2 linked regions of the Spirulina major PCC 6313 genome follow. The protein of the gene in region 2 interacts with the protein of the main gene of each other region in a pairwise test. Links are inferred from orthologs where the notes say so. Each region holds a gene or a part of one and is shown on either strand. Other genes may lie near its edges.

Region 1 (6,250 bases), 1.7 Mb from region 2 along the record:
TCAAGCAGCATTGTATTGTAGAAAACTTCATGACATCTAGTGCCTCATCGGAGCAGGTTGGTAATTCGCGGCGACTTCTGGTCACAGGGGGCGCAGGGTTTATTGGTAGTAATTTTGTCTATCAGTGGAGCGAAACCTATCCGGATGATCGGATTGTGGTCTTGGATGCGCTGACCTATGCCGGACATCGGCAGACCTTGGCTCCGTTGGATGAAACCCCCAATTTTCGGTTTGTGCAAGGGAATATTTGCGATCGCGCCCTCCTAGAAAAACTCCTCGTCGAAGAACAGATCGACACGATCGCCCATTTTGCCGCCGAGTCCCATGTGGATCGCTCCATCCTCAGCCCGGACACCTTCATTCAAACCAACATCGTTGGTACATTTACCCTCCTCGATACCTTTCGCCTCCATTGGCAACGGGCCAAAGGGGCGGGGGTAAATTGCGATCGCTGGCTCTTTCTCCATGTGTCCACCGATGAAGTCTACGGCAGTTTAGGCGATCGTGACCCTGCGTTTTCAGAAACCAGCCTCTATTCTCCCAACAGCCCCTACGCCGCCTCCAAAGCCGGGAGCGATCACTTGGTGCATTCCTATCACCACACCTACGGCCTGCCCATAGTAATCAGCAACTGCTCCAACAACTACGGCCCCTACCATTTCCCCGAAAAACTGATCCCCCTCACTTGCATCAACATCCTCCTAGGCAAACCGATTCCGGTCTACGGCGATGGGAAAAATATCCGGGATTGGCTGTATGTAGAAGACCATTGCCGGGCCTTAGAAGTCTTAATTCGCAAAGGAAAACGCGGTCAGCATTACAACATTGGCGGCAATAATGAAGTGCGCAATATTGAATTGGTAAATATTCTCTGTCAATTGATGGACGAACTTGCCCCCAATCTGCCCGTGCGCCCCTCCCGCGAGTTGATCACGATGGTGAGCGATCGCCCCGGCCACGATCGCCGCTACGCCGTCAACGCCCGCAAACTCTCAATCCAACTCGGCTGGAGTCCCACCACCTCCATCGAAGACGGACTGCGGCAAACCGTGCGCTGGTATTTAGAGCATCCGGACTGGTGGCAGCCCTTGCTATCCTCGGACTATCAGCAGTTTTATCAACAACTTTATGGCAACGCCGCCGCCTCCTAGCCGGATTCCCCCTCAAGTTTTTCTCTGGATCGCCGTGCTGATTTTTGGCGCATCGGGAGCCGTCACCCGTCGCCTCAGCGAATTGGGGGCAAGTCTCGCCACGATGGGCCATAATCCGATTTCCCTCTGTAATGTGCTGTTTGTGGGCAATCTCTGCGCCTTGGGGGTGCTGCTTGTGTTGTATGGAAAAGAATTGCAACCCCAACGTTTAAGCCAATTAACGGGGGGCGATTGGGGTTTGTTAGCAGCGATCGCGCTGCTCTCCGGTGCGCTCGCGCCGGGTCTCGTCTTTGATGCCTTGGCAAATACGCCCGTGAATAATGTGATTTTGATTGGTCGCCTTGAGCCGCCGTTGGTTTTGGCGTTATCGGTGTGGGCGTTGGGGGAAGGGGTGAACCGTTGGCAGGTAATGGGGGCGGTGGTGTCCCTGGTGGGGATTGTGCTCACGGTGGCGTTGCAGGGGTTCGGCGGCGAAATGGCGGGGGTGGAGTTGAGCTTGGGGCGGGGGGAATTGTTTACAGCGATCGCGGCTGTGGCCGTAGCGATTTCCACCATTTTGACGAAAAAACAATCCTCACGGGTCACATTGGGGGTGAATAGCATCGTGCGCACTGCGATCGGCACGAGTTTATTTTTCCTCCTCGCCCTCATCCTCTACGGCCAAAACCATTTTATGGAACTGTTCACCCCGTTCCTCTGGCAATGGATGCTACTCTACGGCACGGTGATTGTCGTGGTGGGTCAATCGGCCTGGGTAGCTGGGCTACGGCAGAGCAGCGCCGCCACCGCCTCCCTCGTGGGTTCGTTCACCCCGATCGCCGGGATCATCGCCGCCTATTTAATTTTGGGAGAAGCGCCGACACCGCCCCAAATTATTGGAGGTGCGATCGTAATTGCGGGTTTGGTTCTCAGTCAAATCGGCACTCAAAAAAGTTTGCGCCGTGCCTCGAATTCTGAACCCCTCAGCCCCAGTGAAATCGAAGCCGAAATGGGCTTTCGCGGCGTTTAGCCTGGATGATTGATGACACTCAAAATCGCTGAGACAATCGATTCTAGCCAGTAGCGGACAAGATGCCCGCACCACGGCTCGGAACGCAGTACAACCGTAGTGCAGGCATCTTGCCTGCTTGATGAATAATTCAGGGTTAATAACTCAGCCGCTCAATTAGCCGTTGAAACGCTCTAACGTCAAGCGATAGCGGTACAGCGTCACGGGGCGATCGCCCGCCTGAAAATAATCCGGATCTTGGGGGGAGAGATAAATCGCCGTGACTTGCTCGGCCGTGATGCGATCGCGGCTCTCGTGATGATACGCCGTCGTCGTTTCCACCCGATTCACATACACCTGCCCACTGCGCCGCAACACCTGATTCGTCACCTCGCAGGTGAGGAATTGATCCGGCGTGGGGGGTTCTTGACGGCGGGCGGTGACGGTGTTGATCAGTTGGCTGCCGTCGCGGAAGGTGGTGGTTTGGCGGTTGGGATTGTGGGGATCGGTGCGGACTTGGGGGGCAGCAGCGGGGCCAAGATAGGCGATCGCAATTTCGCGGCCGTTAAAGGTGCGATCGGCCACGACCTGGGGCGCAAGGTTGAGGGGGAATGTGGTTAAAATTTGGGGCTGAAACCGAACTCGGAACCGCACGGGCTGATCAATCGCCTGACGATTTTGCTCGAATCCAGGGGTGACGATCTCCGGCGCGAACGGTGCGATCGCCTCCACCAACGGACTATTCACCGCCCAGGTTCCCGCCATCCAGTCTGGATAAATTAAGTCCCCCTGGGCAGGCTGTACCGGCGGCAGTGTTGTCCAGTCGGGATAGGCAGCGAGGCGATCGCCCAACGGACTCGCCCCGGCCGGAAGTGCGATCGCCCCCAGGACAATCAATCCCCACAATAGTTTGACGATCGCACCCATCGCTAGACCTGCACCAAACTCGGCACTGTGCATTGTTTCAGGTCTAACCCCTGCTCAAAAATCTGATCAATGGGCAACATTTCCCCCGTTGCCGTCATAAATTTATGGTCGGGCGTGGCGCGAATTGTGGAGCCATCTTCGAGGGTATATTCATAAACCTGCCGTTGGCCGCGATCGTGCCATTGGGCGATCGCTTGGGTATAAATAAAGCCATTGGCATCCACACTATACACCTGACAATTGATCTGCGCTTCGACAAGCTTACCAATAGGAACCGGCCCATATTCCACCGTTAAAACCAACGTGTCATAGGTCAAACAATATTCCGCAAACTTCACCATCTGATCAAATAGATGATCAGCAATCTGTTGTTTTACTCCGTTTTTTGTCGCCCCATCAATGAATAATTCCCGATGTTTTTTCATCTCGGAAATCTTCTTTTTCCCCATCGCCCGCCGCAAGAGATCCGCCTGCCCCAGAGAATACCCCGCCAAATCCTGCGCGGTTTTCATAATCTGTTCTTGATAGACCAAAATTCCATAGGTTTCATTGAGAATCGTCTCAAGCAAGGGGTGATCATATTTAATTTCTTCGCGGCCATGTTTGCGATCAATAAACATCGGAATCAAACCCGCATCCAACGGCCCCGGCCGATAGAGGGCCAAAATTGACGAAATATCTTCAATCCCCGACGGTTTCAAATCCCGGACAATCTGCCGCATCCCATCGGATTCCAATTGAAAAATCCCTTCTAAATTACCATCTCGAAACAGTTGATGGGTTTTTTGAATATCAGGGGGGAGTTTTTTAACGGTTCCCTTAGCGAGGATTTGGAGGGCGTGACGTTCATCCAGGGGTAATTGATCGAGGTCAATCGTCACACCGCGATTTTTCTGCACTAAATCCGCAGCTTTTTGCAGGGTGGTGAGATTTTTTAAGCCCAAAAAGTCCATTTTTAGCAATCCCATATTTTCCAATTCTTCCATGGAAAATTGAGTGATCACCGCGCCGTCGTTGTTGCGTTGGAGAGGCACAATTTCATCAAGGGGTTGTGACGAAATCACCACCCCGGCAGCGTGAACCCCGAAGGTTTTGTTTGTGCCTTCGATCCGCATCGCCATATCCACCCAATGCTGAATATGGGGATTATGATCGTAGAGGTCTTTGAATTCTTTGCAGGGGGTATCGTCGGAGACCATCACCTTTAGTTTGGTGGGTTTACCCCGCGATACGGGGATCAGTTTGGTCATGCGATCGCTTTCGGCATAGGGAATATCCAACACCCGCGCCACATCCTTCAACACCGCTTTGGAGGTCATGCGGTTAAAGGTGATAATCTGGGCGACGTTTTCTTTGCCGTATTTTTCCGTCACATATTCGATCACCTTATCCCGATTTTCAATGCAAAAATCGGTATCAATATCCGGCATCGATTTCCGTTCAGGATTGAGAAACCGCTCAAACAGTAAGCTATGGTGAATCGGGTCAATGTTGGTGATTTTCAAACAATAGGCAACCAAAGAACCCGCCGCCGACCCCCGCCCCGGCCCGACGGGAATATGATTATCCCGTGCGAATTTGATATAGTCCCAAACCACGAGGAAATAGGTGGCGAACCCCATCCGCTGCATCATTTTCAGTTCATATTCCAACCGCTCTTTATACACAGCGGGCAATTCTGAACGGCTGCGGCAGGAGAGGCGATCGCACAATCCTTGCCAGGTCACTGCTTCGAGATAACTATCGGCGGTGTGGCCAGCGGGGATCGGATAGTCGGGGATACGCGGCTCACCCAAAATTTTGTAAGGCTGGACTTTTTCGGCAATTTCTACAGTGGTGGCGAGGGCTTGATCAATGATCTCATCGCTGAGGTGGTCGCGAAAAAGTTGGCGCATTTCATCGGCGGATTTGAGGTATTCCGTGCCAGAATAGCGGAGGCGTTTTTCTTCGGTGATGAGTTTTCCCGTTTGGATACACAGGAGCGCATCATGGGCTTCCACATCATTACAGGAAATGAAATGAGAATCATTGGTGGCGACAACTTTAATCCCCAATTCCTGAGCAATTTTCACCATTTCCACATTCACGATCCGATCTTCAGCCGATCCGTGATCTTGAATTTCTAAATAGTAATCATCTCCAAATAAATCTTGATACCATTTCGCCACATTGCGGGCTTCATCGAGTTCATTTTTAAGGATACGCTGGGGCACTTCTCCCCCTAGGCAGGCACTGGTAACAATCAGCCCTTCATGATATTGCTCTAGCAGTTCTTTGTTAATACAAGGCCGGGAAAAAATGCCTTTACCTTGCATCCCATCAAGGTGGGAAATGGAGGTGAGTTTGACAAGGTTTTGATAGCCTTTTTTGTTTTTGGCAAGAACAACTTGATGGAAGCGTTTGTAGCGGGTTTTCTTGTCGGTAATGTCGCCGTTGATGACGTACATTTCATTCCCGATGATCGGTTTAATGCCTTTGCTGCGGGCGGTTTTGAGGAGTTCGATCGCGCCATACATCACGCCGTGATCGGTAATGGCGATCGCGGGCATTCCCAATTCCACGGCTTGATTCACCAAAGCGGGAACTTGGGATGCGCCATCAAGCAGGCTGTAATCGGTGTGGATGTGGAGGCCGATGAACATAGGGTCGAAGGAGAGGTGAGCGATCGCCCCAACGGGACGATGGTTGTAGTGTATCTCAGGGGGACGGGGGTCGGGCGGCGATCGCGGGGGAATTTTCACCGCATCTCGGCGATCGCGCCCTAGGCGATGGACACGAGCACGCCCCCCACAATCACGAAAATCGCCCCCAGCACGAGTTTAATTACGTCCACATTCTGCCATTCCAGAAAGATGATCAATGCCAAAAAGACAGCGATCAGGGTGTTCATGTTGTAGAGGGGGACGAGTTTGGCGAGGGGGGTTTTGTATTGGATCAAGCCGAGGGCAACGAAGCCCGTGCCCAGACCCCAGAGGATGCCGTACAGGGAGGAGGATGCGATCGCTGCCCCGGACGGTAACGCACCGGGCAACAGCCATTGAAACACGACCCCCACCACGGACACCATCACACCAATACAAATCAAATGCCCCCCGACGGACATCCCCGCGTTGGTGCTGACTTTCGCCAAAACCCCCGCTGTCCCATAACACAAAGCCGGAACCAGGCCGCCCACGAGCAGCCC
Region 2 (6,608 bases):
TTCGCTCTGCTTTGGGATTAAAGAAGTCTCAGGACAAAGCAGAACAAATTCCCCAAACCCATGCGGTAGATGGTATCGCTTTAGCCTGTGGATACTTCATCGGGTATCGTCCCTTCCACCGGAAACGCAGTCACGGTTATCTTTGGTTTGGAGAGGTTAAGCTCACATCTGCCCCATTTGTGGTGATTAAACGGCCACCCATCAGTCGCAGGCAACTGCACCTCATGGTTCCCCGTCAGAAGGGTCTACGCCGCAAATATGGGGGCACAGTAACCCGCCATGGATTCCGGAAGGGGGATCTAGTGCGGGCTGAGATGGCAGGTCGTGTCTCGGTGGGCTATGTGAGTGGGGATACAACTCGGCAAGTTTCTGTTTCTGAGTTCACTTGGAAGCGTATTGGGCAGTTTAGTGCTGCCAAGGTTGAGCTACTCTATCGCGCCACGGGTATTTTGGTCAGTTGCCCGCAGAGATTGTCAGTCAGTGGGGCATTTAACCCCGCTGCCTGACGCTTGTTTCCTCCCCCACCTGCGGTGCGAGGTGGGGGTTTCCACAAGGAGTTTTTGATGAACGGCAGTGAAAAATCTGGACTGTGGCAGTGGTGGCAGACCTTTGAGCAGCGACCTCGCCAAGCTGCTTGGTTTTCGATTATCACCCTCAGCCTGATTTGTGTGATGGCGTTTCTGTGGGGGTTAGGTAGTGTTGGACTCGTGGATGAGACGGAGCCTCTGTTTGCCGAAGCCTCGCGCCAAATGACGGTCACGGGGGACTGGGTGACACCGTATTTTAATGGGGTGACGCGGTTTGATAAGCCGCCCCTGGTGTATTGGTTAATGGCGTTGGGGTATCTGGCCTTTGGGGTGAATGAATGGACGGTGCGTTTGCCGTCGGCTCTGGCTGCGATCGCCCTCGTCCTCGGTCTTTTTTTGACGCTGTATCGTTTCGGCTACGCCACGCCCCGCGCTGGCCAGGTGGATCAAGCCGACAGCCGTCGCAGCCTGCGGCAACGGTGGATCGCGGCCTGGTTAGGGGCGGCGATGCTGGCCCTCAATGTGCAAATGTTCGCCTGGGGCCGCACGGGGGTGTCGGATATGCTCCTTAATGCCTGTATCGGGGTGTCGCTGCTGTGCTTTTTTTGGGGCTATGTGAGGCATGAAGGTCAGGTGCGGCGTGGCTTTTGGCCGAGTCGGTGGTATTTAGGCTGCTATGGGGCGATGGCGCTGGCGGTGCTCACGAAAGGCCCCGTCGGCATTGTCATTCCGGGCCTGGTGATCCTGGTTTTTCTGTTCTACACGGGCAATTTGTTCACAGTGTGGCAGGAGGCCAAGGTTTGGAGCGGGCTGCTGATTTTTGCGGTGATCACGATTCCTTGGTATGTGCTGGTGATCCAAGCCAATGGAGAATCCTATATCAATGACTTTTTTGGCTATCACAACCTCGATCGCTTTACCCGTGTGGTGAATCAACATTCAGCGCCGTGGTATTTCTATTTCCTCGTGGTGCTGGTGGGGTTTTTGCCCTGGTCGGTTTCCCTGCCTTTGGCGATCGCTCGCCTCAACCTCTGGCAACGCCGCTTTTGGTGCGCTCAACCCCGCCAAGCTCAACTGGGTTTGTTAGCGGTGATTTGGGTGATTGTGATCTTTGGCTTTTTTACCGTGGCTGTCACCAAACTCCCCAGCTACACCTTGCCCCTGCTGCCAGCGGCGGCGATCCTCGTGGCGCAACTCTGGAGTTATGAACTGTCCCTGAACAAGTTGCCCTCCATGGCCCATCAACCGCGCCATACGGCAGGAATCTTAATCACGGGGGTGTTCAGTGCGATATTTGCGATCGCCACCGGGGTCTTTTGGTGGATTTTCCCCAGCCTCCTCGGCCCCGATACCGCCGCCCCCAACTTTTCCCAGACCTTAGACCAATCCCTGATTCCGGAAATCGGCGGCAGTATTTGGATCGCCTTGGGAATTGCGATCGCGTTCTTGCTCCTCCATCGCAAAACCTGGCGTTGGGTGATTGTGGCCCAGGTGATCGGCTTTTTCTGCTTCCTCAGCTTCACGATGATTCCCACCCTTATCCTCGTCGATCAGGAACGACAGGCCCCCCTCCGCCACCTGGCCATCCTCGCCGGTCACGAAAAACAACCCACCGAAGAACTCTTCATGATTGGCTTTCGCAAACCCAGCGTCTCCTTCTACGCCCAAACCCCCATTCACTACTTTTCCCACGCTCCCCACGCCGCCACCTACGTCAAACGCACCCGCGACAATCCCCCAGACGATGCCACCTCTATCCTCATTCTCGCCAACCCGGTGATCATCGACGAACTCTACCTCAAGCCCCAGGACTATCAAACCCTCGACCAAGAGGGCGCGTACCAACTCGTCCGCGTCCCCCGCGCCGTGATTGCCGAACGCAATGACATCGCTTCCCCCTAAACCTGGGTTGGTTCTGGGATTGGGTTAGGCGAGTTTAGCCACGAAGGTTTGGAGGCGATCCATGCCTTTTTTGATGGAGTCTAGGCTGGTGGCATAGGAGAACCGGACGCAGCCTTGGGTACCAAAGGCTTCACCGGGGACGGAGGCAACAAAATGCTCGTCTAAGAAGCGATCGCAAAATTCCAGGGCCGGGACACCGAGTTTAGCGATGTCAAGATAGACATAAAACGCCCCATCGGGCCGGGTGCAGGAAATGCCCGGAATCGCGGCGATCGCATCCAACACATAGGCCCGCCGTTCCGTAAACGCCGCCCGCATAATCTCCAACGGCTCCTGAGTGCCTTCGAGGGCAGCGATCGCCCCAAACTGCGCAAACGTGCAGACATTGGACGTGCTGTGGCCCTGCATCTTATTCATCCCTTGAATCAACGGCAACGGCCCCGCCGCATAGCCCAACCGCCAGCCCGTCATCGCGTAGGCCTTCGCAAACCCATTACTAATAATCGTCCGCTCAAACGCCGCCGGACTCACCGCTCCAATACTCAAATGCTCCGCCCCATCGTAGAGAATCTTTTCATAAATCTCATCGGACACAACGAGAATATCCGCCGCCACCACCACATCCGCCAACGCCCGGATCTCCGCTGGCGGATACACTGAGCCGGTGGGGTTCGAGGGCGAATTGAGAACAAACAGTTTCGTCTGGGGGGTAATCGCCGCCTGCAACTGCTCCGGGGTAATCCGGTAGCCCGATGCCGCCGTGGTTTCGACTAAAATCGGCGTACCGCCGGCAAGCTTCACCATTTCCGGATAACTCACCCAATAGGGCACGGGAATAATCACCTCATCCCCCGGTTCAATCAGGGTCATCATCAGGTTATAGAGGGAAAACTTGCCGCCGTTGGTGACGATCACATTGGCGGCTTCGTAGGGGAGTTGGTTATGGGTTTGGAGTTTGTGGGCGATCGCTGCTCGTAATTTCGGTTCCCCCGCCGCCGGGCCGTAGCGCGTTTTACCCGCATCGAGGGCCGCTTTCGCCGCTGCTTTAATGTGGTCGGGGGTATCAAAATCCGGTTCCCCCGCACTAAAGCTACACACATCAATGCCGTCCTCTTTCATCGCCTTGGACTTGGCGGAAATGGCTAATGTCATCGATGCAGGAACTTGATTGATGCGGGTGGCTAATTTCACGGTAAAGCGGCCTCTCAACACAGCATAAATAGGGATTAACTCCCCAGTGTATGGGGTGAGTTGCCGGAGGTGTTGCTGTCTTTAATACTTTTTTAGATGAAGTCGGGATGGGGGAATGCCCAAGGTTTCTCCACCGAGGGCGAAGGGACTAGGGGGTATGGAGGCCGTAGGGCAGGCCCGTGATCGTGAAACCCGCCCAATAGTAGGGATGGGCGTAGGGGCAGACCGTTGGGCCGAGGCGTTCGGCTTTGGCTTGGGCGAGGTTCTGGGCGATTTTGAGGTGGTCAAGGCCGGGGGGGGCGGCGTGGGTCAGGTGCTTGAGGAGGGTCTCGTAGTGGTGCAGCAGGTCTTGATAGGTTAAGGTTTGCAGCCAGTTTTGGGACTGATGGAGGGCGATCGCAGGCGTGATGTTGTCCTTTAACAGTGCATACATATACCCCATGAGTAACGCCGTGGATATTTCCGCCACGGGCCAGAGACTCACCACCACATGGCTAGACCCTTTGTGGAGAAAGACCGTTGGGAACCCTAAGCCTTCGAGGTCAAGGTGAAAATCTGGCCCCAACTGGAGCCAGTGGCCCGACAGACAGACGAAGGGGGGCGTGGGTGCGTCGAGGTGTTTGAGTTGAGCGATCGCAACCTGGCGATCCTGCGCCAACTGCAAGCCTGAGGTTTCGCCCCATGTACCATCCCACCAAGCATCCCCCGCAAAATGGCACAGTTCCACCGCTGTAGCCAAGGCAGACTGTACCTGGGCGGGCGTGGCTTGGCCTGGGTCGATCGAGTCATGCTCAAAAAACTGAGCCACGATCGCAACTTCGGCGGCGGCATGGGGAGAAACCCCGGCCGATCCGGCAATGGTGAGGAGCGATCGCAAGGCCGGCAACGGGCGCTCGTGCTGGTGTTGTAGCAGGGTTAACCCCATCTGTACCGACGGCAGATAGGTCACCACATAGGCAAGATGATCAAACTGGGGATGATTAATCGCCAAATGGAGGGGAACGAGATGCAATTTCTGATGGGGCACGATGATTAAATGGGTCAGGTCTTCCGGCAACCGTTCCCACACCTGGGCCAACTGCAAAATCTCACCGAGTTCCGCCAAGCGCGGCAAGAGTTGATTGCGCCAATGCTGATCATCTTCGGGCTGTTGGCTGTGCTGCTCACTGACAAATTCCAAGCTCGACCACTGCTGCCACCAATCCCGAAACTGGTTTAGTTGGTCGTAGTTGCCTGGGATCACCTGTAAAGGCTGTCGATGGAGCACGACAAACAGGGTAATGCTGGCGGGACTAATGTGCCAATAGAGCAGCCCGGTTTCTTCGGTGAGCAACTGTTGCATCTGGCTATAGGTGGGGGGCGGCAGGATCTGACCGTCCCAGTCGGGATTGAGTTGACTCTGGAGCAGTGCGTTGCGCCGTTCTTCGGCCAGTTCGATCGCTTGGAGCCGCTGTTTGGGGTCGATGGCTTGGGACAGTTGCTCAACTTTGAGTTGATAGATCCCCCGCAATTGATGCAACCAGCGCCGTTTTTGGCTGACGTTGATGGCGTTGAGTTGCAGTTGATTGATGATCAGCAGGGCAATGTTGAGGTGATTTTTGGTGTTGAGGATGCTGCCGGTGCGCTGATAGGTGACAATCAGATCCGTCATCACCTCTAGGTAGTAGGCTTCAAGGTTGGGCTGATCTTGGAGAAAGTCGAGGCTGCGGCGGAGGGCAGCGATCGCACGTTCTAGCAGCGGTCGCGCCTGCTTCGGTTGCGTTTGGGCCACCTGTCCAAACACTTGGCCAATGGCATGGGCTAGGGTTCCGAGGGCCAGGGCGCGATCGTGGCTGAGGTGTTGCAGTTCATTGATGGCGGTTTCCCAATTTTGCAGGGCGGCGGTGGGGCCCTGGTCGGGGGCGTTGTAGAGTGTCCAGCCACGATTAACCCAGGCTTGCCAACAGTCAGAATCTAGCGCCAGAGCCGTGGTGAAGTCAGCGAGGGCGGCCTCAGTTTGTCCGATTTTGCTCAAGGCCAGGCCGCGACCGTTGAGGGCGAAGACGGATTGGGGTTGGAGGGCGAGGGCTTCTTTGTAGTCGGCGATCGCTTTGCCATAGTGGCTTAAATCGGCGTGGCTGTTGCCGCGATTGTAATAGGCTTGATGCAGGTTGGGTGCGAGGAGGATGACTTGGGTGAAGTCCTCGACGGCGGCTTGGTGTCGCCCCAAGGCTTGCCAAGCCAGACCCCGACCGTGGTAGGCGTAGTAATCATTGGGGTCATGGTGCAGGGCTTGGCTAAAGTCGGCGATCGCGGCCTCTCCATCTCCCCAGGCCAGAGTCACCATCCCCCGGCCAGTATAGCCCCAGGGCCAATCCGGCCGGAGAGCGATCGCCGCCTCATAATCCCGCCAGGCCAGGGCATGATCCCCCAGGCGATGGTAAGCATGGCCGCGCCCCAGATAGGCATAGTAACTGAGATCTTGCCCCTGCTCAATACCATGGGTGAAATGAGCGATCGCCTCCCTAAATCGCCCCAACCCCAGCAACAAATTACCCTGGTTAAAATGCCCTAAATCAGAATCGGGATGGTGGCTGAGGAGTTGTTCAAACTGCGCCAGGGCCTCGGCCCGTTGTCCCTGATAATACAGCGCGACTCCGCAGGCATTTTCCGCCTGCTCAAACTTCGGTCGCTGCTCTAACGCCGTGCGCCAGAGGGAAATCGCCCCATCGAGTTCGCCGGTGGTGTAGAGTTCGAGGCCGTATTTAAACAGTTCGTGGGGATCATCAGAGGTGAGCACCGTGGCGGGCTTCGTGGCTTGCGGGGCGTTGAGGGCAGCGCGATCGCTCATATTCAACAAGCGTCGTCCCAACCCTGCCGACACATCCCCCAACTCTCCACAGCCCAAATTCCCCAACCGCACCATCCGCAGAGCCATCTCCCGGTTGAGATACTGGGGTGATTGACGCAGCAAACTCTTGCCGTAGCGATGGAGCCACGACACAAACC

Evidence for each region. The genes of interacting proteins can lie anywhere in the genome.
Region 1: the proteins of SPI6313_RS12110 (region 2) and SPI6313_RS04770 interact in binary tests that used the Escherichia coli proteins (3 or more experiments, as listed by UniProt). The link is inferred for Spirulina major PCC 6313 from one-to-one orthologs.

Annotation. Positions count from the first base shown.
Region 1 is NZ_KV878783.1:1,086,817-1,093,066, forward strand. The notes cover bases 2,869-6,011. They hold SPI6313_RS04770 (DNA polymerase III subunit alpha), read right to left. Parts: upstream 5,709-6,011; coding sequence 3,069-5,708; downstream 2,869-3,068. Other genes in these bases: SPI6313_RS04765 (DUF6816 family protein), read right to left, coding at 2,869-3,099; SPI6313_RS04775 (hypothetical protein), read right to left, coding at 5,828-6,011. In the rest of the region: rfbB (dTDP-glucose 4,6-dehydratase), read left to right, coding at 30-1,151; SPI6313_RS04760 (DMT family transporter), read left to right, coding at 1,129-2,160; more of SPI6313_RS04765, read right to left, coding at 2,317-2,868; more of SPI6313_RS04775, read right to left, coding at 6,012-6,250. UniProt on the Escherichia coli protein: DNA polymerase III is a complex, multichain enzyme responsible for most of the replicative synthesis in bacteria. This DNA polymerase also exhibits 3' to 5' exonuclease activity. The alpha chain is the DNA polymerase catalytic subunit.
Region 2 is NZ_KV878783.1:2,750,117-2,756,724, reverse strand. What follows is about bases 1,538-4,321. They hold SPI6313_RS12110 (pyridoxal phosphate-dependent aminotransferase), read right to left. Parts: upstream 3,621-4,321; coding sequence 2,454-3,620; downstream 1,538-2,453. Other genes in these bases: SPI6313_RS12105 (CHAT domain-containing protein), read right to left, coding at 3,769-4,321; SPI6313_RS12115 (ArnT family glycosyltransferase), read left to right, coding at 1,538-2,429. Also shown: more of SPI6313_RS12115, read left to right, coding at 564-1,537; more of SPI6313_RS12105, read right to left, coding at 4,322-6,608. UniProt on the Escherichia coli protein: Shows aminotransferase activity with methionine and histidine as substrates, and to a lesser extent also with phenylalanine.